DNA from 2 places in the Enterobacter sp. fkY84-1 genome. Region 2 is predicted to be linked to the other one. Evidence: predicted binding sites of a transcription regulator. Region 2 holds the regulator's gene; the other holds the start of a gene.
The links. Region 2 encodes LexA, which represses DNA repair genes until DNA is damaged. Its sites were predicted from a motif close to TNCTGTATGTACATACAGNA; they were not measured.
Positions count from the first base shown of each region.

Region 1: mutH (DNA mismatch repair endonuclease MutH) is a predicted target of LexA. The motif match lies at 6,137-6,156, and genes of this name have one in related genera.

Region 1 covers NZ_CP169393.1:3,843,309-3,858,031, forward strand. The annotation lists gene ACEPLT_RS18310 (prepilin peptidase-dependent protein) at 1-404, opposite strand, end outside; gene ACEPLT_RS18315 (prepilin peptidase-dependent protein) at 395-859, opposite strand; gene thyA (thymidylate synthase) at 1,044-1,838, opposite strand; gene lgt (prolipoprotein diacylglyceryl transferase) at 1,845-2,720, opposite strand; gene ptsP (phosphoenolpyruvate--protein phosphotransferase) at 2,913-5,159, opposite strand; gene rppH (RNA pyrophosphohydrolase) at 5,172-5,702, opposite strand; gene mutH (DNA mismatch repair endonuclease MutH) at 6,386-7,078, shown strand; gene ACEPLT_RS18345 (YgdI/YgdR family lipoprotein) at 7,207-7,425, shown strand; gene ACEPLT_RS18350 (NADP(H)-dependent aldo-keto reductase) at 7,557-8,597, shown strand; gene lplT (lysophospholipid transporter LplT) at 8,690-9,883, opposite strand; gene aas (bifunctional acyl-ACP--phospholipid O-acyltransferase/long-chain-fatty-acid--ACP ligase) at 9,876-12,035, opposite strand; gene galR (HTH-type transcriptional regulator GalR) at 12,461-13,477, shown strand; gene ACEPLT_RS18370 (GNAT family N-acetyltransferase) at 13,438-13,923, opposite strand; gene ACEPLT_RS18375 (LacI family DNA-binding transcriptional regulator) at 14,144-14,723, shown strand, end outside.
Region 2 covers NZ_CP169393.1:306,700-321,422, reverse strand. The annotation lists gene ACEPLT_RS01470 (AAA family ATPase) at 1-566, opposite strand, end outside; gene pnuC (nicotinamide riboside transporter PnuC) at 563-1,120, opposite strand; gene alr (alanine racemase) at 1,143-2,222, opposite strand; gene dnaB (replicative DNA helicase) at 2,239-3,651, opposite strand; gene ACEPLT_RS01450 (quinone oxidoreductase) at 3,712-4,695, shown strand; gene pspG (envelope stress response protein PspG) at 4,880-5,122, opposite strand; gene dusA (tRNA dihydrouridine(20/20a) synthase DusA) at 5,259-6,254, opposite strand; gene ACEPLT_RS01435 (conjugal transfer protein TraF) at 6,337-7,647, opposite strand; gene ACEPLT_RS01430 (cupin domain-containing protein) at 7,820-8,308, opposite strand; gene zur (zinc uptake transcriptional repressor Zur) at 8,424-8,936, shown strand; gene ACEPLT_RS01420 (CsbD family protein) at 9,006-9,215, opposite strand; gene dinF (MATE family efflux transporter DinF) at 9,336-10,673, opposite strand; gene lexA (transcriptional repressor LexA) at 10,737-11,345, opposite strand; gene ACEPLT_RS01405 (diacylglycerol kinase) at 11,454-11,822, opposite strand; gene plsB (glycerol-3-phosphate 1-O-acyltransferase PlsB) at 11,977-14,397, shown strand; gene gntU (gluconate transporter) at 14,502-14,723, opposite strand, start outside.

The sequences.
Region 1 (14,723 bases), 1.1 Mb from region 2:
GTGAGCTTTTCCCACCCTTTTCCTTCACACGACGTCGCGCCACGCAGGGTTTCCAGCGCCCCCGATTCCAGACGAAAACCGGTGCTGTCATTTTCTGATGCGCTGCTATCCCAGTAGCCGTTACTGTTGGCATCCCACCGCGCAATGATGCAGCGCCCCTGCCTGCCGATCGTCAGCGCCTGTCCCTGGCAATTTCCCGCGCAGTACCCCGCACGCTGAAGCTGTTTGCCGAGGGCGAACAGGCGTTGCCAGACCTCTTCTTCCAGCTCTCGCTGGGCAGATTGCAGTAATACCGCCCGCTGCAATCCGGGTAAAAAGCGCGATGCACTTATCAATAACAGGCTGCTGATGGCCGTAGCAATCAGCACTTCGGTAAGCGAAAAGCCGCCCTGTCTCATCGACATTGTCCTCCCTCGGAGACCTTACACATCCTGATGCGCCCTCCGTCTGAAACGATAATCAGCCAGTCTCCGGCACGACTTTGAACGCGTATCCGCCCTGCCCATGCCGTATCCCGTAATCCATAGAACCCCAGCGACGGCGTGACCTCGCCGATCGCGACCTCAGGCCAGAGGGGGAGCAGCACAAAGGGACTGTCCTTCTCACAGCCCTGCATGGCAGAGCTCACCAGACAGTCCCTGTCGCCAACCCGCTGACGGGTAATTTGATGGTCGCGGTTGTGGCGGTTGGCATGGTTGCGCAGAAACAGCAGGTAATCTCGCACCTGACTGGCGGTTTGCCACAGCCGCTGATGCCGTTGCCAGCTGTCCCAGCCGTACAGACCTGAAGCGCTGAGGATAACGACAAGCGAAACAGCGACCAGCGATTCGATAAGCGTAAAACCGTTCTCTTTTTTCATACCGGGAGTGTGGCGAAGCGCCGTGAACATGACGAGCATCGGATTATCGTTTTACGAGGCGTCATCCGCAGAATTGGGAGGGTTGCAGCGCGTTGCACGCCTTCTGGATAGCGCTTCGGGAAACGGGAGAAAGGCGAAAAAAAACCGGCGCTAAACAGCACCGGTTGTGTCAGGCTTTACCGCATCAGATAGCGACAGGCGCTTTGATGCCCGGATGGGGGTCGTAGCCCTCAATCTCGAAATCTTCAAAGCGGTAGTCGAAGATGGATGCCGGTTTGCGTTTGATAATCAGCTTCGGCAGCGCACGCGGTTCGCGGGTAAGCTGGAGATGCGTCTGTTCCATATGGTTGCTGTAGAGATGGGTATCCCCACCGGTCCAGACGAAATCACCCACTTCCAGGTCGCACTGCTGCGCCATCATATGAACTAACAGCGCATAGCTGGCAATGTTAAACGGCAGGCCGAGGAACACGTCACAGGAGCGCTGGTAGAGCTGGCAGGAGAGCTTGCCGTCAGCGACATAGAACTGGAAGAACGCGTGGCACGGCGCCAGCGCCATTTTATCCAGCTCGCCGACGTTCCAGGCGGAAACGATGATGCGGCGCGAGTCCGGATCGTTTTTCAGCTGGTTCATCACGGTGGTGATCTGGTCAATATGGCGGCCATCAGGCGTTGGCCATGCGCGCCACTGCTTGCCATAAACGGGGCCCAGGTTACCGTTCTCGTCTGCCCATTCGTCCCAGATGGAGACGTTATTTTCGTGCAGATACGCAACGTTAGTATCGCCTTGCAGGAACCAGAGCAGTTCATGAATGATCGAGCGCACGTGGCAGCGCTTTGTCGTCACCAGCGGGAAGCCTTCTTGCAGGTTGAAGCGCATCTGGTGGCCAAAAATGGAGAGCGTACCGGTACCGGTGCGGTCGTTTTTCGGCGTGCCCTCATCGAGCACTTTTTTCATCAGTTCAAGATACTGTTTCATGGTTCCTCAGGAAAGTTGTTGCTGTGGACGACGACGATACGCCCAAATCATCATAATGGCACCCGCGACGATCATCGGAATGGAGAGGATCTGCCCCATGCTGATGTACTGTACCCACTCGCCGGTAAACTGTGCGTCAGGCTGGCGGAAGAATTCGACGATAATACGGAATGCACCGTAGCCGATCAGGAACAGGCCGGAGACAGCCCCCATCGGGCGCGGTTTGCGGATAAACAGGTTGAGGATGATAAACAGCACCACGCCTTCCAGCGCCAGCTCGTACAGCTGAGACATATGGCGCGGCAGCACGCCGTAGGTATCGAAAATGGACTGCCACTCAGGATGCGACGGCAGCAGCGCCATGTCTTCCGCGCGCGAGCCCGGGAACAGCATGGTAAAGGAAACGCTCGGGTCGACACGCCCCCACAGCTCACCGTTGATGAAGTTGCCCAGACGGCCTGCCCCGAGACCAAACGGGATCAGCGGTGCGATGAAATCTGACACCTGGAAGAAGTTGCGTTTGGTGCGTTTGGCAAAAATCACCATCACCAGGATCACCCCAATCAGGCCGCCGTGGAAGGACATGCCGCCGTCCCAGACGCGGAACAGATAGAGGGGATCGTTCAGGAATACCGGGAAGTTATAGAACAGCACATACCCAATACGGCCACCGAGGAACACGCCGAGGAAGCCCGCATACAGCAGGTTTTCAACTTCGTTTTTAGTCCAGCCGCTGCCAGGACGGCTGGCGCGACGGCCAGCGAGCCACATGGCAAAAATGAAGCCCACCAGGTACATCAGACCGTACCAGTGAAGCGAAACAGGTCCTACTGAGAAAATGACCGGATCAAATTCCGGAAAATGCAGATAACCACTGTTCATCTGTCACCACAAGATGTTGTTATTCCGCTGAAAGTGGACAGCGGTAGAAATGCGATTCTGCCGTAAGCAGAGGCTCCAAAGTTGCGAATCATAGCACAAGGCGGGCGCGGAGGATGCGCCCGAGATGTAAAAGATGTGTATAGGGTTTTATGCGCGCTGGTGCCCTCTCCCACAGGGAGAGGGAGAAAGGCTTTAGCGGCCGCCGCGGATCAGACCGCCCATACCGCGTCGTTCCATAAACGCCGCGACCTGGTGGCGAACCTCAGCAGCCAGCTGCGCCTCAAGGCTACGTTCTGCCAGTTCGCGGGCATCATTGATGTCAATATGCCGCAACAGATACTTCACGCGGGCAACAGCGCGACCGTTCATTGACAGATGGCGGTACCCCAGACCAATCAGGATTGCAACGCACATGGAGTCCCCGGCCATTTCACCGCACAGGCGTAAATCAATGCCGTACTGCTCCGCTTCACGGGCAATCATCGCTAAGGCGCGAATGATCGCCGGATGCAGGCTGTCATAGATACTGGCGACGCGGGTGTTGTTACGGTCTACGGCCAGAATATATTGCGTCAGGTCGTTCGTGCCGACAGAGATAAAATCAACCCGGTTCGCCAGCTGCGGCAGCATAAAGACCATAGACGGCACTTCAAGCATGACGCCGATCCGCGGTTTCGGAATCGCATAACCGATCATCTCTTCCACTTCACGGCCTGCACGTTCGATCAACCGACGCGCTTCGTCGATCTCGTCGATGCTGGTGACCATCGGCAGCAGGATGCTGAGATTGCCCGTCGCCGCGTTGGCGCGGAGCATCGCGCGCACCTGGATCAGGAAGATCTCAGGCTGGTCGAGCGTAATGCGGATCCCACGCCAGCCAAGGCAGGGGTTCTCTTCGCTGATCGGCATATAGGGCAGCTGTTTATCCGCCCCGACGTCCAGGGTTCGCAGGGTGACAGGTTTGTCGTTAAACATTTGCAGCATGCCCTGATACTGCGCCACCTGCTCCTCTTCAGAGGGGAAACCGCTTTGCAGCATGAAAGGGATTTCAGTGCGGTACAGGCCAATGCCGTCGATGCGGCTGCCCAGCTTCTCTTCATGCTCAGGACTTAAACCGGCGTTGAGCATGACTTTGATCCGCTCACCGCTCTTAAGCTGGGCGGGCAGGTTAACGTCATCTTCCGCCAGCTTGCTTAATTCATTCTCTTCGCTGATAAGACGCTGGTATTCCTGGAGCAGAACTGGCTCAGGATCGACCAGTAGCTCACCGCGATAGCCGTCGACCACCAGCGTACGGCGATGAAGCACCGACGGCTGAATGTCCGCCCCCATAACGGTAGGGATACCCAGCGCGCGCACCATAATGGCGGCGTGCGAGTTGGCGGCACCATCGCGCACCACCACACCGGCCAGCCTGTCCTGCGGCAGTTCAGCCAGCGTCGTTGCTGAGAGTTCATCGGCGACCAGAACAAACCGTTTTGGCCAGGCGTTAGGCCCCTGAATGGTGTCATCAAGATGGAACAGCAGGCGCTGCCCCAGGGCGCGCAGATCGCCTGCGCGCTCTTTCAGGTAACCGTCGGTCAGTGCCGCAAATTGATCGGCAAATTTTTCGATGACCTTCTTAACCGCCCACTCCGCGACCGAGCCTTTATCCACTTCCGCAAAAAGCTCACGACGCAGGCGCGCATCGGAAAGCAGGTGCGAATAGAGGTCAAAGATGGCCGCCGTCTCTTTTTGCGCGCCTGCGGCAAAGCGCTTGCTGTAGCGACGAAATTCATTCGCGGCCTCTTCCAGCGCGGCGGTAAGACGCTCGCGCTCCAGCGCTTCATCAAGCGTTGAGGCTTCATAAACCTGCTCCATGAGCGGCAGCGTGGCATCCATCCAGCCTTCAGCAATCGCCACGCCTGGTGAGGCCGGAAGGGCACGAATGCGCGTATGGCGATACTGGCCAAAGAGCGCGGCAAGCTGAGACTGGGAGAGGATCGCCGCCATCTGCGTGGCCAGCGTGACGAGGAATGACTCCTCGCTTTCGTCGTACTGACGTAGCTCACGCTGCTGGACAACCAGCACGCCGAGAAGCTGGCGACGCTGGATAATCGGCACGCCAAGGAAAGCGCGGAAGCGCTCTTCTTTTACGGAAGGAATGTATTTAAAGCTGGGGTGTTTTTGCGCGTCAGCAAGGTTAATGGGTTCAGCCAGTCGCCCAACCAGACCCACGATACCCTCATCAAATGCGAGCGTTACGGTACGTCCACGCGGTTTTTTCAAACCACGGGTCGCCATCAGGTAATAGCAGCGCCGATCGTGGTCGGCCAGATACACCGAACAGACCTCGGTCTCCATCGCAAGACAGATGTCGGTGACCAGAATATTCAGCGCCTCGTTCAGACGCGGCGCGCTGGCCACCTTCTCGACTATTTCTCGCAAGCGGGTGAGCATGATTTGCGTAGCTTAACCTCTTTTACGTCGCCAGGCAGGTGCGCTCTGCGGCTTAGGCGGGATCTCCTGAAGCTGCATCACCACACTTGCAAATTCTTTCATCACCCTACGGTAAACATCGCGCTTAAATGACACGACCTGACGAACAGGATACCAATAGCTCACCCAGCGCCAGCCATCGAACTCCGGCGTACTGCTGGTTTGCATATTGATGTCTGAATCGTTGCCCACCAACTGCAACAGAAACCACTTCTGTTTCTGGCCGATACAAACCGGCTTTGTGTCCCAACGCACCAAACGTTTCGGTAACTTGTAACGCAACCAGTTGCGGGTCGAAGCCAGGATGCGAACATCTTTTCGGCTCAAACCGACCTCTTCAAAAAGCTCCCGGTACATCGCTTGTTCTGGGGACTCTCCAGGATTGATCCCGCCTTGCGGGAACTGCCAGGAGTGCTGACCATATCGACGGGCCCACATCACCTGGCCCTGACGATTACAAATTACTATTCCTACGTTTGGGCGGTAGCCATCGTCATCAATCACCGGACTACCCCAAACTAAACCTTATATATGAATGATTGTTTCACACTACAGGGAGGCGGTAAACCACTCTCTTACAGGCCTGCAACCTAATAACAATTGAATAACTCACAAATATGTGCGGAGTTATAAACAGATGTGAGACAGCAAAGGGAATTTTATTCACCTTTTCTGTGGATATAGTTGTGAAGAAGTGTCTGATTACCGATGAACAACCTCAAGTACCACAAAACGTCCTTTTATACCCCACTCCATTAATATGATTATTTTCATATGGTTATACGCATTGAGATAAACAAAAAACTGATTAGCGTGACGATCGTCACATCAGGGATCGTCGCACTGATGAAAGATCGAACAGCGTCGGTTTTATCCACAGATTGTGCCAATAAGTTAGTCACAATTTGTTTGAAAATTCGATTTTCATCGCACGTCAAGGCTGTAAATGGAAACAGTAGTCAGGGTTATGCCCAGTTATCCCATTTTTCTGTGGATAACATGGTGTAAGATCCTGTTCATTGTCAGTGACCAGATTTGAACAACCGGTTTTCTCACCCAGGCGGAACGATTTCAAACCAATAAAAAATCCTATAAATCATAGAGATGTCATATTGGTACAGAAATAGTTAAACTCTATCCACAGGGGACAATTTCTTCGTTTATTTTTTAATCAAAAGGTTACCGTCATGCACCCGCTTACACCCTTGCTCTCACCACCGTCCAGCGAGAGCCAGTTGCTACTGCAGGCACAGCGTCTGGCTGGCTTTTCGCTTGGCGAGCTGGCGGCAATGGCCGGGCTTCCGATCCCAAAGGATCTGAAGCGGGATAAAGGCTGGATCGGTATGCTGCTGGAGCTGTGGCTGGGTGCCAGCGCAGGGAGCAAACCCGAGCAGGATTTTGCAGCCCTTGGCGTGGAGTTAAAAACCATTCCTGTAGACCGCCAGGGCAAGCCGCTTGAGACCACCTTCGTCTGCGTTGCGCCATTAACCGGCAATACCGGTGTAACCTGGGAAACCAGCCACGTTCGCCACAAGCTGAAGCGCGTATTGTGGGTACCGGTTGAGGGTGAGCGTCAGATCCCCCTGGCCGACCGACGCGTCGGCGCGCCGCTGCTCTGGAGCCCTGACGAGGATGAGGAGCATCAGCTGCGTCTGGACTGGGAGGAGCTGATGGACATGATTGTGCTTGGGCAGGTAGAGCGTATCACCGCCCGACACGGAGAAGTATTACAGCTGCGTCCGAAAGCGGCCAACAGTAAAGCACTTACCGAGGCAATCGGCGCGCAGGGCGAGCCTATCCTGACGTTGCCGCGCGGTTTTTATCTCAAAAAGAATTTCACCGGTGCACTACTCGCACGTCATTTCCTGTTGAAAACATAGTTTTTTACTTATTTTGAGAGCTCTCGAACATAATCGACTGCTTTTTAAGATTTTACCGCTTCCTCAAGTCGCCATATCGGGTTAATACTAGATGATGATTTGATACAAGCCAGATGAGGACGATAACGATGAAAAAATGGGCAGTGTTAGTGTCAGCAGTCGGTTTAGCGTTTGCTGTATCGGGCTGTAGCAGCGATTACGTCATGGCGACAAAAGATGGTCGAATGATCCTGACCGACGGCAAACCCGAAGTCGACGATGATACCGGTCTGGTCAGCTACCGCGACCAGGAAGGCAATAAAATGCAGATCAATCGCGACGAAGTCTCGCAAATTATCGAGCGATAAACAGAGAGAGGTCAGTCGCTTGCTGGCCTTTTTGATTTTTTTCTTCCCCTTTTGCTTCCCCTCTGCCATGTTTATATTCCTTTGTCGGGCACGGCCTGACGCGGTCTTTAAGTCTATTGAGGAAGCCGGCTATGCATTATCACCGTATCCCCCACAGCGCTCTGGAAATTAGCCAACTGGGGTTGGGCACGATGACATTTGGTGAACAAAACAGCGAAGCCGATGCCCATGCACAACTCGATTACGCCGTCAGCCAGGGCATTAACCTGATTGATGTCGCAGAGATGTACCCTGTTCCGCCACGTCCTGAGACGCAGGGACTTACCGAAACCTACGTCGGTAACTGGCTGGCAAAACGCGGCAACCGTGAAAAGCTGGTAATTGCCTCCAAAGTCAGTGGCCCCGCGCGCAACAACGATACCGGGATCCGCCCGAACCAGATCCTCGATCGCAAAAATATCCGCGCCGCGCTGGACGCCAGCCTCAAGCGCCTGCAAACCGACTATCTCGACCTCTACCAGGTGCACTGGCCGCAGCGGCCTACCAACTGCTTTGGTAAGCTCGGCTACAGCTGGAATGAGAGCGCCCCCACCGTGACGCTGCTGGAAACGCTGGAAGCGCTGACCGAATGCCAGCGTGCGGGAAAAATCCGCTACATTGGCGTGTCTAACGAAACGGCCTTTGGGGTCATGCGCTATCTGCACCTGGCGGATAAGCACGATCTGCCGCGTATCGTGACTATCCAGAACCCGTACAGCCTGCTTAACCGCAGCTATGAAGTGGGTCTGGCCGAAGTGACGCAGTATGAAGAGGTGGAGCTGCTCGCCTATTCCTGTCTCGGCTTCGGCACGCTGACGGGGAAATACCTGAACGGTGCGAAACCGGCCGGTGCGCGTAATACCCTCTTTAGCCGCTTTACCCGCTACAGCGGCGAGCAGACGCAGAAAGCCGTTGCCGCCTATGTGGATATCGCGAAGCGTCACGGTCTTGACCCTGCGCAGATGGCGCTGGCCTTCGTGCGTCGTCAGCCGTTTGTTGCCAGTACCCTGCTGGGTGCAACCACGATGGAACAGCTGAAAACCAATATTGAGAGTTTCCATCTGAACCTGAGTGAAGAGGTGCTAGCGGAGATTGAAGCGGTGCATCAGGTTTATACTTATCCTGCACCGTAGCCTGATACTTTTGCCCGGTGGCGCTACGCTTACCGGGCCTGCAGGTGCGCAAACCCAGGCCGGGTAAGGCGAAGCCGCCACCCGGCTATATATCAACGGCGACGTTGCCACATCCACAAGCCCGCAATCGCAATCGCAAACAGCCCGCCAAACCCGACGCCAATCCCCACCACCGGCACACCCACTTTTACCGCCAGCGAGTAGAGTCCCAGCATTAACAGCATCGCCAGGTTTTCACCCAGGTTTTGTACCGCGATGGCATTCCCCGCCCCGACGGTTTGCTTGCCCCGTTCCTGCAGTAACGCGTTCAGCGGCACCACGAAGAAGCCCCCCAGAATACCAATCAGGATCAGGAGGACATACGCAGGCAATAACGCATGCTGCAGCGAGAAGATAAGCACCACCACGCCAATCAGGATCCCGGCGGGCATGCAGCGTGCAACCGTCTCAAGCGTCACCAGCTTCGCTGCCGCACCTGCCCCCACAACAATGCCAATGGCCACCATCGCATTAAGATAGGTTGGCGTCGCGTTGTCCGTAATGCCCAGCGCCACCGGCACCCACAGGACCAGCAGGAAGCGCAGCGTAACGCCCGCGCCCCAGAACATACTGGTCCCCATCAGGGAGAAACGCGTTTCACCGTTACGCCACAGCACGCGGCAGGCATTAAAGAAGCTGCCGGTCATTGGTTTAACTCGCCAGGACTGGCCCGGGCGAGCCACCGGCAGCTTCGGAATAAACAGGTTCGCCACGACCGCCCCGCCATACACCACTGCACACACGCCCAGTGCCGCCAACACATGCCAGTCGGCCAGCACGCCGCCCGCAACGGAGCCAATCAGGATAGCGGCAATAGTGGATGACTCCATCAGACCATTGGCTTTCACCAGCTTATCCCCCGTGGTCAGCTCTCCGAGGATGCCGTACTTCGCCGGCGAGTAAGCGGCGGCCCCAATGCCCACCAGCGTATAGCCAATAAACGGATTGAAGCCAAAGCAAATGCTGGCCGCCCCCAGCAGCTTGAGGCCGTTGGCGAACATCATCACCCGGCCTTTCGGGAAGCTGTCCGCCACCTGTCCCACAAACGGAGCAAAGATAATGTAAGCGCCCACAAACACCATCTGCAGGATCGGCTGACTCCAGTCGGGGTAAAACTCGGCTTTCAGCAGCGCCAGCGTGGCAAACAGCAGCGCGTTATCACCGAACGCAGAGAGAAACTGCGCGGCGATGACGGCCATCATGCCTTTCGACCTGAGGGATGTGTTAGTGTGTACTGACTCACGCATTTTGCTGTTCCGCCTCTTCAACCATGCCTTTCAGGGTCACGAAATCGGGCTTCCCGCTGCCCAGCACCGGGAGCTGTTTCAGGTAGCGAATATCGCGCGGCACGGCCAGTTCAGGAATACCGTGTTCGCGTGCATAGCTCAGTAATCTGTCGCGCTTAAGCTCACTGTCGGTCGTAAACAGTACCAGCGCCTCACCTTTGCTGGCATCGCTCTTCACGACGGTGGCGTGCATCTTCTCGGCGGACACGGCCGTCGCCAGCTGCTCCACCATTTCCAGAGAGACCATTTCGCCGGCAATTTTGGCGAAGCGTTTCGCGCGTCCCTGGATCTGTACAAAGCCTTGTTCATCAAAGCGGACAATATCACCGGTGTCGTACCAGCCGGTTTCAACCTCGCCGTTGACGTTCTCCGCCGTCGGCGCTTCCAGCACGCCTGGATTTTCCACGCGCAGATACCCGTTCATCACGTTTGGCCCTTTCAGCTGCAGGCGGCCGCCGTCCTCTATGCCCGGCACCGCCAGCAGACGCGCGTCCATCCCCGGCAGAATGCGGCCAACCGTTCCCGGTTTCGCCGCCATCGGCACGTTAATCGAGACCACGGGCGCACACTCGGTCACGCCATAGCCTTCGAGGATGCGCAGGCCAAACTTGTCCTGCCAGATCTGCCGCGTGCTCTCCTGCAGTTTTTCCGCGCCAGCCACCACGTACCGCACGCGATAGAAGTCATACGGATTGGCGAAACGCGCATAGTTCCCCAGGAAGGTAGAGGTCCCGAACAGCACGGTGCAGTTACGGTCATACACCAGCTCCGGCACGATGCGGTAATGCAGCGGGCTTGGGTAAAGGAACACTTCTGCACCGGTCAGGAGCGGCGTGAACAGCCCCACCGTCAGGCCAAAGGAGTGGAACAGCGGCAGCGCCGACATAAAGCGGTCGTTCGCGGTAAAGTCGGCGATGCTTTTAATCTGCTCGACGTTCGCCAGAATGCTCTTGTGGCTGTGGACGACGCCTTTCGGGTTGCCCTCCGATCCCGACGTGAAGAGGATAATCGCGTCATCTTCCGGCTGCTGTTTGACCTGGGCCAGACGCGGCATCAGCAGATGCGCAAAAATCCACAGCTTGTCGCCGGTGGTCACGTCCGCTTTCAGATCCTCCAGGAAGACCCAGCGCACCTGAGTGAGCTGCTCGGGAAGATGCCAGAGCTTGCCTTTGTCCAGGAACTGGCGGGAGGTGAATACGGTATTGATTTGCGCAGCGGTTATCGCGCTGGTCAGCCCCTTCACGCCCGCCGTGTAGTTCATCATCGCCGGAATACGGCCTCGGGAAACCGCACCGAAAATCACCGCCGCGCTGATGCCCGCGTTAGGCAGCATCAGGCCAATCTTTTCGCCCTTTTTGCTGTACTTCTCCAGAATACGCCCCACAAACAGGGTTTTGGTCAGCAGCTTGCGATAGGTATCCGGGGTAAAGTTAATGTCTTCGATGCAGTTTTTCTTCGCGCCATAGCGGTACTGCGCGGAAAGCAGGGATTCGTAGAGCGTTTCGCGCGGGCGCACGGCCATACGCGCTTCCATCATGATCTGATGCAGCATTTCCCCGGCGATTTTACGGCGATCGCGGGCACGCGGCGCGTCGGGCATCGGTAACGACGTTGGCGGCAGAATATGCAGCGTGATTTTGGGGAACAGACGCTGCTTCACCAGCCCCTTCAGACGGCTGAAATGGGTCAGCTCCGCGCCTTCAATACGCAGCGGCACCACGGTCGCTTTTGACTTCGCCGCAACAAACCCCGCGCCGTCGTAGATTTTCATCAGCGAACCGGTCACGGAGATCCGTCCTTCAGGGAAAATGACCACCGGACGCCCCTGCTCGACCAGACGTACCAGATGCTTAATCATCATCGGCTTTGTCGGGTCGAGCGGCACAAAATCAATCAGCGGCGAGAGCCAGCGCATGTACCACTGCTGGCTGATGGAGGTATACACCGCAAACACCGGACGCACGGGCAAAAACAGCGCCAGCAGGATGCCGTCTATAAAGGAAACATGGTTTGGTGTGATCAAAACGCGTTCGCCGCTAAGCGCCCGGGTGTCGCCAGTGATGCGGATGCGAAAAAGAATACGGAAAAGCGTACGGAAGAACCCAAATAGCATCTCAACTCCCTTTGCCAGCCAGTGTGGAGGGTTATTAGTAAATGGTGGCAGATTACACGAGAAGTGATAAGGGAGCGACAGCAAAAGTGGAGGCGAAAAAAAACCTGCGCATCCGCGCAGGTTGGTGCAAGAGATGAGTACGAAACCGTACTAAGAATTCTCACCAATCAATACCTCTGGGATCTCAACTGTATCAACCTCTTTAACGCCCTTGCTATCGGACAATCGCAACAGCCTGAGGCAAAGTGTAACTAAAGGTTCAGATTCACATTTTTCAGACATGACTGGGCGTGTAACGATTACACCGCCAGGGGTGTGCTGCGTCACGTTTGTGGAGAGCGGAAATCCGCTCCCCTTGAATGCACGCCGCTTTTCCGCAACACTATTTGGTGTGTAAACGCTTACCCCCAATAAGAAGGTAATGAATGGCGACAATAAAGGATGTGGCCCGTCTGGCTGGCGTGTCGGTGGCCACCGTCTCGCGCGTGATTAATGATTCACCAAAGGCCAGTGACGCATCACGTCAGGCGGTACAAAGCGCCATGGAATCCCTGAATTATCATCCCAATGCAAACGCTCGCGCGCTCGCCCAACAGTCAACAGAAACGATTGGTCTGGTGGTGGGCGATGTTTCTGATCCCTTTTTCGGCGCCATGGTGAAAGCGGTTGAACAGGTTTCCTATCAGACAGGCAATTTTTTGCTGATCGGCAATGGCTATCATAACGAACAAAAGGAACGCCAGGCCATTGAACAGCTGATCCGCCACCGCTGCGCGGCGCTGGTGGTTCACGCTAAAATGATCCCGGATGCCGAACTGATTCACCTGATGAAGCAGATGCCCGGAATGGTGATTATCAACCGTATCATTCCCGGCTTTGAGAAACGCTGTGTGGCCCTCGACGACCGCTACGGCGCCTGGCTTGCCACGCGGCACCTCATTCAGCAGGGCCATACCCGGATTGGCTATCTCTGTTCCAATCACCCCATTTCTGATGCGGAAGACCGTCTGCAGGGCTACTACGATGCCCTGCGTGAAAACGGGCTGCCGTGTAATGACCGTCTGGTGGCCTACGGTGAACCGGACGAGAGCGGCGGTGAACAGGCCATGACCGAACTGCTGGGCCGCGGACGGAATTTCACGGCGGTTGCCAGCTATAACGACTCTATGGCCGCAGGGGCAATGGGGGTGTTGAATGACAACGGAATTGAGGTACCGGCAGAAATTTCGCTGATTGGCTTCGACGACGTGCTGGTCTCCCGCTACGTTCGCCCGCGTCTGACCACCGTGCGCTACCCAATCATCACCATGGCAACGCAGGCCGCCGAGCTGGCGCTAGCGCTGGCTGAACAGCGCCAGCCGCCGGAAATTACCCATCTGTTTAGCCCGACGCTGGTCCGTCGTCACTCCGTTGCGTCGCCTGCAGAAGCACAGAGCGAATAACGATAGAGATGCACTCGCGTGTTGGGGTATTCCAGCCCATCACCGATATACTGCCAGCCGTAACGTTCGTAGAAGTCGCGGCAGGCAGACCAGAGATGGAGCTCCTCATACCCGGACTGCGCGGCGTAAGCGATAACATGCTGCTGAAGCTGCCCCGCCAGCCCTTTGCCTCGCGCCGCGTCGTCAACGTAGAGCGCCGCCAGCCACGGACAGAGATCCTGACGGGTGATCAAATCGCAGCGCCAGAGTCCCACCGTGCCAAGAAGCTGTTCGCCGTCAACGGCAATAAACGTCAACGGTAATGCCCCAGGCGTCTGGCTGTGCTCAACAATGCTGTGGAAAAATGCCCGAGGAAGCCCTTCGCCAAAGGCCTGCCAGATCCAGTCGGTAACCTGCTCTGCGAAGTGTGGCGCCTTGTAAAGCGGGAGGATGACAGCCTTATTCATGTTTCACCTGCATTTTCTCATGTATTTACTGGCCTGATGCTCCAGCCCGGTTCGGTGATTATCTTACCAGAGTCAGGCTATTGAGTTTGACTTCAGGCTGGCCGGACGAATCGTTACCAAAAAGCGTGATCGTGGCAGAGTTTTTGCGCTTCCCGCATCGCTTATACGGCATAAGCTCTGTGGTAAACTGCAGATCGTTACGTGGAAGCAGGAATATAGAATGGCAACAATGCTGGATGTATCACTGCGCGCGGGCGTGTCGAAGGCCACGGTATCGCGCGTGCTGAACGGCACAGGTCAGGTAAAAGAGAGTACGCGTCAGCAGGTGTTTGCTGCGATGGAAGAGCTGGGCTATCGCCCGAACTTTCTCGCGCGCTCGCTGGCTAACCAGACCAGCAACAGCATTGGTCTGGTCGTCTCGACCTTTGACGGCTTTTATTTTGGCCGCCTTCTCCAGCAGGCGTCGCGGCAGACCGAAACTCACGGGAAACAGCTGATCGTCACCGACGGTCACGACGCGCCGGAACAGGAAGAGCAGGCGGTGCAGATGCTCGCCGATCGCCAGTGCGACGCCATCGTGCTTTACACGCGCTACATGAGCGAAAAAGCGATCGTCAAACTGATGAACACCGTGAAAACGCCGCTGGTGGTCATTAACCGTGAAGTGAGCCAGGCGCCGGATCGCTGCGTGTTCTTCGAACAGCAGGATGCCGCGTTTAAGGCCGTGGACTATCTGATCGATCAGGGCCATCGGGAGATCGCCTGTATCACCGTCCCGATCCATACCCCAACCGGGAAAG
Region 2 (14,723 bases):
TTTGCAAGCGTGCTTTTGCCCGTCGATTCTCCACCTAATAAGCAGATACGAAAAACAAAGCTGCGATACACCTCAGGGGACATCATCTTGCGATAACGATGAACATCAGAGCGGATGAGCGTTCCCGATGGAGCTTCTGGTCCCTGTTGACGCTGGAGACGCACGTGCGCAACCGGTCGTCCGAAACGCTGGCTCAGGACAGTGGCAAACCCGTCTCCATAGTCTTCGGCAGTAAATACCGCCTCTGGCTGACAGTGCAGAATGTCCTCACATAGCGTTGCAACATAATGCCGGTGAAGATCGTCATCAGCGTCATTCGGTGGCGGTGGCGCAAGGCCATATGAAGCCAACACTTGCGGCGAAAGCACGAGGTGGCGACATTGTGGGAAGCGCGTTGTTAACCAGTTAAGCCGCTTTTCAGGTTCGTAACCGCGTATTTCCGGCGACGAATAGCTGATGATACAGACCGTCTCGCACTGCTCAAGTGCCGTATTGATAAGCGCTTCATGGCCTGCATGTAATGGTGCGAATTTGCCTACCACCAGGCCGTTGGCATACAGCGTCATTGCGCACGGATCTCCTTGCGCCACTGATACAGTCCGTGCCACGCATTAAACCAAAACACCAGATATAAACCGGCGGTCAGATACAGTTCTCTCGTCGCGTACAGCGGTACTGCCAGCGTGTTAACGGCAAGCCAGATGTACCAGTTTTCCAGACGCCGTCCCATCAACATAAACTGAGCAAGAATGCTGAATGTCAAAATGATGGAGTCCAGCCAGGGGGCCCATGCATTGGTATAGAGATTCAATATCCACCCGTACGCCGCTGCTACGCTTACGGCGCAGGCTAAAAGCATAAAAAAATGTCCCGGTCTGGTACGACGAATAGGCAAGACCTCTCCATGATTGCCTTTAAGCCAATGCAGCCAGCCGCTTATGCTCGTTATGATGAAAAAGAACTGAAGGGTAACGTCAGCATAAAGCTGCACAGAATAGAAGACCCAGGCATAAAGCCCGCTACCGATGATGCCTATCCACCACGTATGGATATTGTTTCTGGCGGCCAGCCAGACGGAGAGAGCATAGGCCAGACATGCAGCGATTTCTGAAGGGGACATTATCCTTCCCTGGAATGAAATGTTAGTCGATGTACTTCATCGCCACCCGCGACGTCAGGCGGGTGATAAGTTCGTAAGCACTCACTTTAGTGATTTCAGCAATACGTTCAACGGGTAAACCTTCCCCCCACATCACCACATCGTCGCCGGGTTTATCCTGCGCTTCTGGCCCCAGATCGACGCAAATCATGTCCATCGCCACGCGGCCAACGATCTTTACCTCGCGACCGTTGACCAGCACCGGCGTACCCGTTGGTGCAGCGCGCGGATAGCCGTCGCCGTAGCCCATCGCCACCACGCCGAGACGCGTGTCGCGCTCGCTGGTCCAGGTGCCACCATAGCCCACCGGTTCACCGGCTTTGTGTTCTCGCACGGCAATCAGAGTAGACACCAGAGACATCACCGGCTGGAAACCCATGTCCGGCCCCCAGGGTTTATTCTCCAGCGGCGATACGCCGTAAAGAATGATGCCCGGTCGCGCCCAGTCGAAATGCGACTGCGGCCACAGCAGAATACCGCCGGATGCGGCGATCGAGCGCATCCCCGGCTTGCCTTCGCAGAAGGTATTAAAGATATCCAGCTGTCGCTCGGTCGCACCGCACTCGGGCTCATCGGCACGGGCGAAGTGGCTGACAATATTCACCGGCTGGCGCACGTTTTTGCACCGGCATAAACGCTGATAAAACGCTTCGGCGCTTTCCGGACGCACGCCCAGACGGTGCATGCCCGTATCAAGCTTCATCCACACGGTCACCGGCTCGCTCAGCTCAGCGGTTTCCAGCGCGGCCAGCTGTTCTTCGTTGTGTACCGCCGTGTGCAGATGCTGATCCGCGATAGTTGGCAGATCGGCGGCTTCGAAAAAGCCTTCGAGGAGCAGAATCGGCTGGGTAATCCCCCCCGCGCGCAGGCGGAGGGCTTCTTCAAGACGGGCGACGCCAAAGGCGTCGGCATCGGGGAGCGTTCGCGCGGTCTCAAGAAGACCGTGTCCGTAAGCGTTCGCTTTCACGACTGCAACGAGCTTGCTGGCGGGTGCCAGTTCACGCAGACGTTGCAGGTTGTGTCGCAGAGCGCGGCGGTTAATGACAACAGTTGCCGCTTGCATTTGAATTCCTTAGAAATTACTCATCATCATATTGAGGACCGGCATAGTTGTCGAAACGCGACCACTGGCCGTTAAAGGTCAGACGCACCGTCCCGATCGGGCCGTTACGTTGTTTACCAATAATAATTTCGGCGATCCCTTTCAGGTCGCTGTTCTCGTGATAAACCTCATCACGGTAGATAAACATGATTAAGTCGGCATCCTGCTCGATCGAGCCGGATTCACGCAGGTCGGAGTTGACCGGACGTTTGTCGGCACGTTGTTCCAGAGAGCGGTTAAGCTGCGACAGCGCCACCACCGGCACGTGCAGCTCTTTGGCTAACGCCTTGAGCGAGCGGGAAATTTCGGCGATCTCCAGCGTACGGTTGTCGGAGAGCGACGGGACGCGCATCAGCTGAAGGTAGTCGATCATGATAAGGCCGATACCGCCGTGTTCGCGGGCGATACGACGCGCGCGGGAACGGACTTCCGTCGGCGTCAGGCCGGAGGAGTCATCAATATAGATGTTACGTTTTTCCAGCAGAATGCCCATGGTGCCGGAGATGCGCGCCCAGTCCTCATCGTCGAGCTGACCGGTACGGATGCGGGTCTGGTCCACGCGCGACAGCGATGCCAGAGAACGCATCATGATCTGCTCGGAGGGCATCTCAAGGCTGAAAATCAGTACCGGCTTATCCTGCAACATCGCCGCATTTTCGACGAGGTTCATCGCAAATGTCGTTTTACCCATCGACGGACGCGCGGCGACGATAATCAAATCCGACGGCTGCAGACCGGCGGTTTTTTTGTTGAGATCGTCATAACCGGTGTTCACCCCGGTCACACCGTCGTGCGGCTGCTGGAACAGCTGTTCGATACGGGCGACGGTGGCGTCGAGGACATCGGCGATGTTTTTGGGGCCTTCGTCTTTGTTGGCACGGCTTTCGGCGATTTTGAAGACGCGGGACTCGGCAAGATCGAGCAGGTCTTCACTGGTGCGACCCTGCGGATCAAAACCGGCTTCGGCGATCTCATTCGCCACCGAGATCATCTCGCGGACAACGGCACGTTCACGCACGATGTCGGCATAAGCGCTGATGTTTGCCGCACTTGGCGTGTTTTTTGACAGTTCTGCCAGATAGGCAAACCCGCCGACGCTGTCCAGCTGTCCCTGACGCTCCAGCGATTCCGCGAGCGTGATCAGGTCAATTGGGCTACCCGACTCCTGCAGGCGCGCCATTTCGGTAAAGATATGACGGTGCGGACGGGTGTAGAAATCCTCAGACACCACGCGCTCGGCGACGTCGTCCCAGCGTTCGTTATCCAGCATTAAACCGCCCAACACCGACTGTTCCGCTTCAATCGAGTGCGGCGGGACTTTTAACCCTGCGACCTGGAAATCACGCTCGCGAGGTTCAGTCTGTTTGTTGAAGGGTTTGTTTCCTGCCATAGTGAATGGAGTTACCGAGATAAAGAGTGGGTCGAAAGATTACCACATTCTGGAGGAAGCATGGCAACACGTATTGAATTTCACAAGCATGGTGGCCCTGACGTACTCAACGCGGTGGAGTTCACCCCTGCCGCGCCTGGCGAAAACGAAGTGCAGGTTGAAAACAAAGCCATCGGCATAAACTACATCGACACCTATATTCGCGGCGGGCTCTACCCGCCTCCGTCGATGCCGAGCGGACTGGGCACCGAGGCGGCCGGCGTCGTCGTCAAAGTGGGCAGCGCGGTTAAGCATATTAAAGAAGGCGACCGCGTGGTGTACGCGCAATCTCCGCTGGGCGCTTACAGCTCCGTCCACAACGTCCCGGCGGATAAAGCCGCCCTGCTGCCCAACGCCATCTCCTTTGAGCAGGCGGCGGCCTCCTTTCTGAAAGGGTTAACCGTTTACTACCTGCTGCGCAAAACCTATGAAATTAAACCCGACGAGCAGTTCCTGTTTCATGCCGCGGCGGGTGGCGTCGGGCTCATCGCCTGTCAGTGGGCAAAAGCGCTGGGCGCAAAACTGATCGGCACCGTGGGCAATGCCCAAAAAGCCCAGCGCGCGCTGCAGGCGGGCGCCTGGCAGGTGATTAACTACCGTGAAGAGAGCATTGTCGAACGGCTGAAGGAGATCACCAGCGGCAAAAAGGTGCGCGTGGTGTATGACTCGGTAGGGAAAGATACCTGGGAAGCGTCGCTGGACTGCCTGCAGCGTCGTGGGCTGATGGTGAGCTTCGGGAATGCGTCAGGTGCTGTCACCGGCGTGAATCTCGGCATCCTGAACCAGAAAGGCTCGCTGTACGTCACGCGCCCTTCCCTGCAAGGCTACATCACCAACCGGGAAGAACTTGAGGAAGCCAGCAACGAGCTGTTCTCGCTGATCGCCAGCGGCGTCATTAAGGTGGATGTGGCAGAAGCGCAGAAATACCCGCTAGCCGACGCGCAGCGCGCGCATGAGGTGCTGGAGAGCCGGGCAACGCAGGGATCGAGCTTGTTGATTCCCTGAGCCCAAAAAAGAAATTGGGCTTCCCGTGGGAAGCCCTTTCTTTTTTTAGTTCGGCTGTATGTAGGGTACAGCGCGATGAATTCTTTAACGGCAGTCATAGTGACAGATTCGATAAGTAAATCCTATTCTGTTCTAAGCCAGGCTGCCGGAAAAGTTACAACTCTGTGACGAACCCCTCAATACCTTAGTAACGGAAGCGGTTATTGCGCTGATAAATGGGCACTTTTGGCGATTTAATCGCCCGTATCACCCATACCACCGCCACGGCCAGCAGTAACCACGGCAGCAGTTTGATCGTCAGGGCAAACAATCCGCCAATAAACATGACGACCGTCGCCACCACGATAGCCGCCAGAATGCCGAGCAGCGAAATGCCCGTTGCTAACAGCATGACAAAAAAGCCAATCACAAAAAGTAGTTCCAGCATGGTGCTCTCCCACGAGTTCCCGAATGATGCAGCAAACATTACAAGAATCATGCCAGACATAACGTGTTGTTCTTAAAGCAAAACGCCCCGCGAGAATTCGCAGGGCGTGGTGAATTTGACGAACTTTTAGCGAAAGTTATCGCTTGTCCGCCACCAGGCGCAGCGCATGTTCCAGCACCTCAATATCGGCCCCGGTTTTATGGGCATTTTCGCTCAGGTAGCGACGCCACTGACGCGCGCCCGGAATGCCCTGGAACAGCCCAAGCATATGGCGAGTGATATGGCCGAGATACGTACCGTTGCTCAGCTCGCGCTCAATGTAAGGATACATCGCACGCACCACGCCAACCGGATCGGTGTCTGCACCTTCGATGCCAAAGATTTCGCGATCGACCGTCGCCAGAATGCCCGGGTTCTGATACGCCTCGCGCCCGACCATCACCCCATCCATATGTTCAAGATGCGCTTTGGCCTCTTCCAGCGACTTGATGCCGCCGTTAATGGACATCGTCAGGTGCGGGAAGTCACGCTTCAGCTGATACACGCGCGGGTAGTCCAGCGGCGGGATCTCACGGTTCTCTTTCGGGCTCAGGCCGGAGAGCCAGGCTTTTCGCGCATGGATGATGAACATCTCGCATTCGCCCTTGCCGGAGACCGTATTGATGAAATCGCACAGGAATTCGTAGCTGTCCTGGTCGTCAATGCCGATGCGGGTTTTGACCGTCACCGGAATGGAAACGACGTCGCGCATCGCCTTGATACAGTCCGCCACCAGCTGCGCGTTCCCCATCAGGCAGGCGCCGAACATGCCGTTTTGCACGCGATCGGACGGGCAGCCAACGTTGAGGTTGATCTCGTCGTAGCCGCGCGCTTCAGCCAGCTTCGCGCACTGCGCCAGCGCGGCCGGATCGCTGCCGCCCAGCTGCAGGGCAACCGGATGCTCTTCTTCGCTATAGGCCAGATAGTCGCCCTTGCCGTGAATGATTGCGCCTGTGGTCACCATTTCGGTGTACAGCAGCGTACGGTGGGAGAGCTGGCGCAGGAAATAGCGGCAGTGTCTGTCCGTCCAGTCGAGCATCGGCGCAATGGAAAAACGGTGTGCAGGGAAAGCGGTCTGTAATTCTGACGACATGGCGAAGTTTTAAGCATCTGGTGGAAAAGGGGCGCTACTATAGCACAAAGAAAAGCCGGAGGCGCAGCGCCTCCGGTGGACTTTAGAACGTCATGCTCAGCTGAGCCCCTGCGCCCCAGGTTTCGTCTTCACCGTACAGGCCCATCAGGTCAACATGCACGGTGCTAAACGGCGCGAAACCGACACCGCCGGTAAAGACATTGCTGTCGTTACCCTTCACGTCGGCACGATAACCCGCACGCACCGCCAGCCAGCTCAGCGGCGTCACCTCGGCACCGACACCCACGTACTGCGACGTATCTTCGCTCTTGAAGCCTTTGGTTTCGGTCAGATCGCCATCGGCGGTCAGCGTCACCAGGTCGTTGTGCCAGGCAGCACCGGCGGTCACCAGCGGACGGATCTGGTAGGTGTCTTTATAGCTCACCACTTCTCCCGTACGGCCGTTGCGGATACGGATGTCTTTGGTGTCGATATCACGCGACATCAGGTTTTGTCCGCTCACGCCCACGGTCCAGTGTTCGCCGAAATCGGCCGCAATACCGGCATCCACGTTGAAGCCCGTATCGTCAGTGCGGTAGCGGCTGTCGTTCCACTTGTTACTGTCGTAATCGTAGATTGACGTGGTGTAGTTATAGACCCAGGTTTTTTGCAGTTTTGGCGTAACCCCCACGGAAACCGGGACGCCACCCAGATCGAACTGACGGGCAACAGCAACACCGTAATCGGAGACTATCGCCGCCCGGCCGGATGCCGTTGAGTTGAGGTTTTTGGTGATCTGATCCGTACCATTCAGCGCAGCGTCCAGCGCGACACCGGCAGCCACGACATTGCTTCGTTGAATACGGCGAAGGTAATCAATATCTTGCTGATCGATAGACGAGCTCACCCGGCCATGGGCATAGCCTTTCGCCATGAAGGCTACCGAAAGGACATCGTTAGGGATACTCACCGCAAGCCCTGCCCCTGCCGTTGCGCGTGCGGTTTTGCCTTTGAGATAGTCCAGCTCATCGGCCAGATCTTTGGCCGCGCCCTGGAATTGATTAATGGAACCTAATGGATTGGTGATAATTTCTCGTGGCGTGAGATTATCAACCACATCCTTGTAGTGATTAATTTTGTCGTTGATGTTATCAATCTCGTCCTGAAGATTGTCTTCATCCGTGATTTGCGCGCCAACCGAAGGCAATATGACCGTCACATCATCGTCCGGTTTTGCCTTTGCCAGCAGCGCGGGGTTGATTAACGCCCCACTGCCATAGCTTCCCGAAGCCACGCCGGTGCCACCCATTGCGTCGCTGCGTGATTCTGTCCAGGTATTGGCTGCTCCCGCCTGATTTGCCATAAACAAGGAGACAGCAATGCTAACCACCGAAAATTTAAAATTTTTTTTCACAGTATGCCCGTTATAGTCTGTTATGAAATAACCCCTGTCTGTTATCACCCAAACAGGAACGAACTATTGCTGTGAATAAGTAGTAAAAGACCCGCTATTTCTTTCCCTAAGTAAAACTCCCTTACGGCCTGTTATATTTTGTGACGGCCCTCAATATTTATAGAAGAGGAAATTATTTTTTCCCAGGTTTTCCATCATGCGGTCCAAAAAACTGCGGGGGATGATCTACCCAGCGATCTTCCCGCGTGGCGGCATACACGGGGTTGAGCGGGTAGTAGATGCGGTTGTGCTTCTTGTTGGCCTCGCCAACGACCAGGAGCCGAACCTCATCGTCCGTGTTGTTGATAAAGGTATGACAGATGCCGGTTCCGGCGGGAAAGCCTACGCTGTCGCCAGGCTCCAGTTTCCACAAGTGGCCGTTAATCCAGGCTTCAGGGTAGCCTTCGAGCACGTAAACAAACTCTTCTTCGTCGCTCTCCGCATGCGGATAGGACGTTCTGCGCCCAGGCGGCAGGCGCTCATGATGGATGCCAATACGCCCGAGCCCAAGCTTGCGAGCCAGCGGTGCGCCAATGGAAAACAGCTCATCGCTGTCGGGGTAGGTCGAGTCATCCGCGCCTTCCACGTCGCGCCAGTGTCGAATGCAGTCAGGTCTTTTCATTCTGGTTCTCCCGGTTTTCGATGGGTCAGGTATAGCACAGACTGGCGGATCTCGGTGTTTTTAGCAGAACATGATAAAGTGAAGGTTTTCCGTCCTATAACATCCGGGGTGCTACATGGATAAGTCCACAAAAGAGCTGTTAGCGCAGGCCGAAAAGCTGTGTGCGCAACGCAATGTGCGCCTGACTCCGCAGCGCCTTGAAGTATTACGTCTGATGAGCCTGCAGCAGGGTGCCATCAGCGCCTACGATCTGCTGGATCTCCTCCGCGAAAGCGAGCCGCAGGCAAAGCCGCCGACGGTCTATCGCGCGCTGGATTTCCTGCTTGAACAAGGGTTCGTGCACAAGGTGGAATCCACCAACAGCTATGTGCTATGCCATCTGTTCGATCAGCCCACCCACACATCGGCGATGTTTATCTGTGACCGCTGCGGCGTGGTGAAAGAAGAGGCTGCGGAAGGCGTGGAAGATATTATGCATACGCTGGCAGCGAAAATGGGCTTTGCCCTGCGTCATAACGTGATTGAAGCGCACGGGCTCTGTTCCGCGTGCGTGGAGGTGGAAGCCTGTCGCCATCAGGACGCGTGTCAGCACGACCACTCTATCCTGGTGAAGAAAAAGCCGCGTTAGCGTCAAAAGCAAAGGCGGCTCATGGCCGCCCTCAGGGTGTACTTCCTTGTACTTTCGGGTGTAGCCCGGTTACCAGCGGTAGTCGTTGCGTTTTTCCCAGTCGCCCACTTCTTTTTCCGCCTGGTCTTTTGCGTAGCCGTAACGCTCCTGGATTTTACCGACAAGCTGATCGCGTTTACCTTCGATAACGGTCATGTCGTCATCCGTCAGCTTACCCCACTGTTCTTTCGCTTTACCTTTGAACTGCTTCCAGTTGCCGCCGATTTCGTCTTTATTCATCATCGTGTCCTCTTCGTTAAGCGTCGGGTCGTAACGTCCGTTACGTTCTTTTCTGCTGGACGTGATAATTATTGTAGTTAAGGATTCCGTGGTTAATTTCATATTCGGAATCTTTAACCGTCACGATATATCGGAGCGCGAGGGAAACCAGGTATTGTTTTGCCAGTGCCGGTGCCAGATAAACGCCAGCGATAACCCGCGCAGCGAGAGGAAGACGGCCAGGGCCAGCCACAGGCCATGATTACCCAGCCAGGGGAGCGTCAGCAGCGTCAGGCCAAATCCGGCCGCCGCGACAGCCATACTGTTGCGCATTTCGGCTCCGCGCGTCGCCCCAATAAACATGCCGTCCAGCAGATAACACCAGACGCCAACCACCGGTAAGACGACTTGCCAGATCAGATAGTGGCTCGCCAGCTCGCGCAGCGCAGGGAGAGAGGTAAGCAATGCAACGATTTGCTCACCGAAGCAGGCGTAAACCAGACCAAAGGCCAGCGCCACCAGCCCCGACTGACGGCAGGCAGCCCGCCACACCTCCCGAAGCTGCCCGCTTTCGCGCGCGCCGTACGCCTGCCCGGAATGCGCTTCAACCGCGTAGGCAAATCCGTCCAACGCATAGGCGGTAAAGGTCAGAAGCGTCATCAATACCGCATTCACCGCAACGATTTCCGGCCCCAGTCGAGCCCCGAAAACCGTCAGCGCACCAAAGCAGAGCTGAAGAAGAAGCGAGCGCAACATGATGTCACGGTTGAGCGCCAGCAGCTTACGGATATTGCCGCGCCATGCGGTTTTGAGCAGCGCCAGGGAGATCCCGCGCATGGCCAGCACACGCCGGACCATCCACAAGCCAATGATAAAGGTCCCGTATTCGGCAATCGCCGTCGCCAGCGCCGCGCCCTGCACGTTCATATGCAGACCCATGACCAGCCAGACGTCCAGAACAATGTTGAGCAGATTACCCACCACCAGCAAAATCACGGGCGCGCGGGCGTACTGCACGCCCAGTAGCCACCCCAGCAGAACCAGGTTTGCCAGCGAGGCGGGTGCGCTGAGCCAGCGGATTTCCAGGAACCGTCGCGCCTGCGCCAGTACCGCTTCGCTGCCACCGACGATATGAAGCGCAAGATCGATCAGGGGGGCCCGCAATACAACGATTAACGCACCCGCGCCAAGCGCGAGGATCAGCGGCTGCACCAGTGCGCGCGCCAGACGCAGCGGATCTTTCGCGCCATAAGCCTGTGCGGTAAGACCGGTGGTACTCATGCGCAAAAAGAGCAGCAGCATAAACAGGAAGCTGGTTGCCGTCGCGCCAATCGCCACGCCGCCAAGATAAACCGGTGAATCAAGATGGCCTATAACGGCAGTATCAACCAGCCCCAGCAAGGGCACGGTAATATTGGAGAAAATCATCGGCAGAGCAAGACGCCACAATGCCTTATCGGATGCCGTCAGCAGTGACATGAAAGATACCGGGAGTGGGGAATGAATCAGGCTACAGCGGTGCCATAGCCTGTCAGGAAGAGATTACAGCCATTCACCGTTGCGAATCACGCCTACCGCCAGACCTTCAATAGAGAAGCTCTGTTCGCGGAGGTCGACCACAATCGGGGTGAACTCGCTGTTTTCGGGCAGCAACTGAACAGTGTTACCCTGCTTTTTCAGACGCTTAACGGTCACTTCGTCATCAATGCGTGCGACCACGACCTGGCCGTTTCGCACGTCCTGGGTTTTATGCACCGCAAGCAGATCGCCATCAAGAATGCCGATGTCTTTCATCGACATGCCGCTGACGCGCAGCAGGAAATCAGCGCTCGGTTTGAACATGCCGGGATCGACCTGGTAGTGACCTTCAATATGCTGTTGTGCCAGCAGCGGCTCACCTGCAGCAACGCGGCCTATCAGCGGAATGCCCGTCTCTTCTTCCACCAGCAGGCGGATACCACGCGACGCGCCTGACACAATCTCAATCACACCCTTACGCGCCAGCGCTTTCAGGTGTTCCTCGGCAGCATTCGGAGAACGGAAGCCCAGACGCTGCGCGATTTCCGCACGCGTGGGTGGCATACCCGTCTGGCCGATATGATCCCGAATGAGATCAAACACCTCTTGCTGCCTGGTCGTTAACGCTTTCATTCCGCCCCCTGGGTGTATATACAGTTATGCTGTGAGTATATACAGTCAAAGGCGATTTTGGAACCAAAAACTGCACAAAAAACCAGGGACTTAATTATTCCTCGAGGCTCATCGGAAATGTGACCAAAGCAGGGTGACCCAGGTGATAACGGCAGTGATAATCGCCAGCAACACGGCAGCAGAGCCCATGTCTTTTGCACGGCCAGAAAGCTCATGGAAATCGGAACCAATGCGATCAACAACGGCCTCAATAGCGCTATTAAGAATTTCCACTATCATCACCAGAAGTACGGAACCGATAAGCAGTACGCGGGTAATCGCATCAACATCAAGGAAACAGGCGACGATCACCGCGATGATTGCGGCGACGCCCTCCTGGCGAAAAGCGGCTTCGTTGACCCATGCGGCACGGAAACCTTTCCATGAATAGCCGGCGGCTTTGATGATACGCGTTAACCCAGTGGTATTATTGGCCATTAAAAGAACCTTTTTTAAAAAAGAGCGTCATTAACATGAGGCGGAGCGCGTTTCGCTACAGCCTGAAGTATGACGGGTAACAACAGAAATTTTGCGCGCTTTCTGTTATCCTTGCGCCGCAATTGCATTATTAACCAGAGGCTTTACATCGTTTATGTCCGGCTGGCCACGAATTTACTACAAATTACTTAATTTACCATTAAGCATCCTGGTAAAAAGCAAGTCTATCCCAGCAGAACCCGCGCTGGAACTGGGGCTCGATACGTCGCGCCCCATTATGTACGTTTTGCCTTATAACTCGAAGGCAGACTTACTGACGCTTCGCGCCCAGTGTCTGGCGCATGACTTACCTGACCCGCTTGAACCGCTGGAAGTTGACGGTACGCTGCTCCCGCGCTACGTCTTCATCCACGGCGGGCCGCGCGTGTTTACCTATTACACGCCGAAAGAAGAGTCCATCAAGCTGTTCCATGACTATCTCGATCTGCACCGCAGCAACCCCGATCTGGATGTGCAGATGGTGCCGGTATCGGTGATGTTTGGTCGTCGTCCGGGTCGTGAAAAAGGCGAAGAGAATCCGCCGCTGCGCATGCTTAACGGCATCCAGAAGTTCTTCGCGGTCTCCTGGCTGGGACGCGACAGCTTCGTGCGCTTCTCCCCTTCCGTTTCGCTGCGTCGCATGGCGGACGAGCACGGCACCGACAAGATCATCGCGCAAAAACTGGCGCGCGTGGCGCGTATGCACTTCGCCCGTCAGCGCCTGGCGGCCGTAGGGCCACGCCTCCCGGCGCGTCAGGACCTGTTCAACAAGCTATTGGCTTCAAAAGCGATTGCCCGCGCCGTTGAAGATGAAGCGCGCAGCAAGAAAATTTCGCATGAGAAAGCTCAGCAGAACGCCATTGCGCTGATGGAAGAGATCGCAGCGAACTTCTCTTACGAGATGATTCGCCTGTCCGATCGTATTCTCGGCTTTACCTGGAACCGCCTGTATCAGGGTATCAACGTCCATAACGCCGAGCGCGTGCGTCAGCTGGCGCACGATGGCCATGAGATTGTCTATGTCCCCTGCCACCGCAGCCACATGGACTACCTGCTCCTTTCCTACGTGCTCTATCACCAGGGGCTGGTGCCACCGCACATCGCAGCCGGTATCAACCTGAACTTCTGGCCCGCGGGCCCGATTTTCCGCCGCCTGGGCGCGTTCTTTATTCGTCGTACCTTCAAGGGCAACAAGCTCTACTCCACCGTGTTCCGCGAGTATCTGGGCGAGCTGTTCAGCCGCGGCTATTCCGTGGAGTACTTCGTGGAGGGCGGTCGTTCCCGTACCGGTCGTCTGCTCGATCCGAAGACCGGCACGCTGTCGATGACCATCCAGGCCATGCTGCGCGGAGGTACCCGTCCGATCACGCTGGTGCCTATCTACATCGGCTACGAGCACGTGATGGAAGTGGGCACGTACGCGAAAGAGCTGCGTGGCGCGACCAAAGAGAAAGAGAGCCTGCCGCAGATGCTGCGCGGCTTGAGCAAGCTGCGCAATCTCGGTCAGGGCTACGTGAACTTCGGCGAGCCGATGCCGCTGATGACCTACCTGAACCATCACGTGCCGGAGTGGCGCGAGTCCATCGATCCTATCGAAGCGGTGCGTCCGGCCTGGCTAACGCCAACGGTTAACGGCATCGCGTCCGAGCTGATGGTGCGCATTAACAACGCCGGTGCGGCTAACGCCATGAACCTCTGCTGTACGGCGCTGCTGGCTTCACGTCAGCGCTCGCTGACCCGTGAACAGCTCACGGAGCAGCTGGATTGCTATCTGGACATGATGCGTAACGTGCCGTATTCGGTTGACTCGACCGTGCCTTCTGCAACCGCCAGTGAACTTATCGATCACGCGTTGCAGATGAACAAGTTTGAAGTGGAGAAGGACACGATCGGCGACATCATCATTCTGCCGCGCGAGCAGGCGGTGCTGATGACCTACTACCGCAACAACATCACGCATATGCTGATGCTGCCGTCGCTCATGGCCGCCATTATTACCCAGCATCGTCATATCTCCCGTCAGGAGCTATTGCGCCATCTTGAGACCATCTATCCAATGCTGAAAGCGGAGCTGTTCCTGCGCTGGAGTAAGGATGAGCTGGCGACAGAACTGGATAAGATGACGGAAGAGATGCGTCGCCAGGGGCTGATTACCCTGAACAACGACGAGCTGCACATCAATCCGTCACGCTCCCGCACCCTGCAGCTGCTGGCGGCCGGTGCGCGCGAAACGCTGCAGCGCTACGCCATCACGTTCTGGCTGCTGAGCGCGAACCCGTCCATCAACCGCGGTACGCTGGAGAAAGAGAGCCGGACGCTGGCCCAGCGCCTGTCCGTTCTGCACGGTATTAACGCCCCTGAATTCTTCGACAAAGCGGTCTTCAGTTCTCTGGTGCTGACGCTGCGCGATGAAGGCTTCATCAGCGATACGGGTGATGCCGAGCCGGAAGAGACGTTGAAGGTGTACCAGATGCTGGCGGAGCTGATTACCTCGGACGTGCGCTTGACGATTGAGAGCGCCACGCAGGGTGAGTAACACAATGCCGGGTTATGGCCCGGCCTGATGCCCTGGATAATAAAAAGGCCCGGTAAGCGCTGACGCTACCGGGCCTTATTTTTAGCCTTGTTAAATCACCGCATTTAGCTGAGCAGCGTAAAGGCAATCATCCCGACAATTGCACCCGTCGTGCCGAGGATAGTTTCCATCAGCGTCCAGGTTTTCAGGGTTTGCGCTTCGGTGGCGCCGGTAAACTTACCGAACAGCCAGAAGCCGGCGTCGTTAACGTGAGAGACCACAATCGAACCGCCCGCGATACAGATAGAGAGCGCGGCCATCTGGGCACCGGAGTAGTTCAGCTGTTC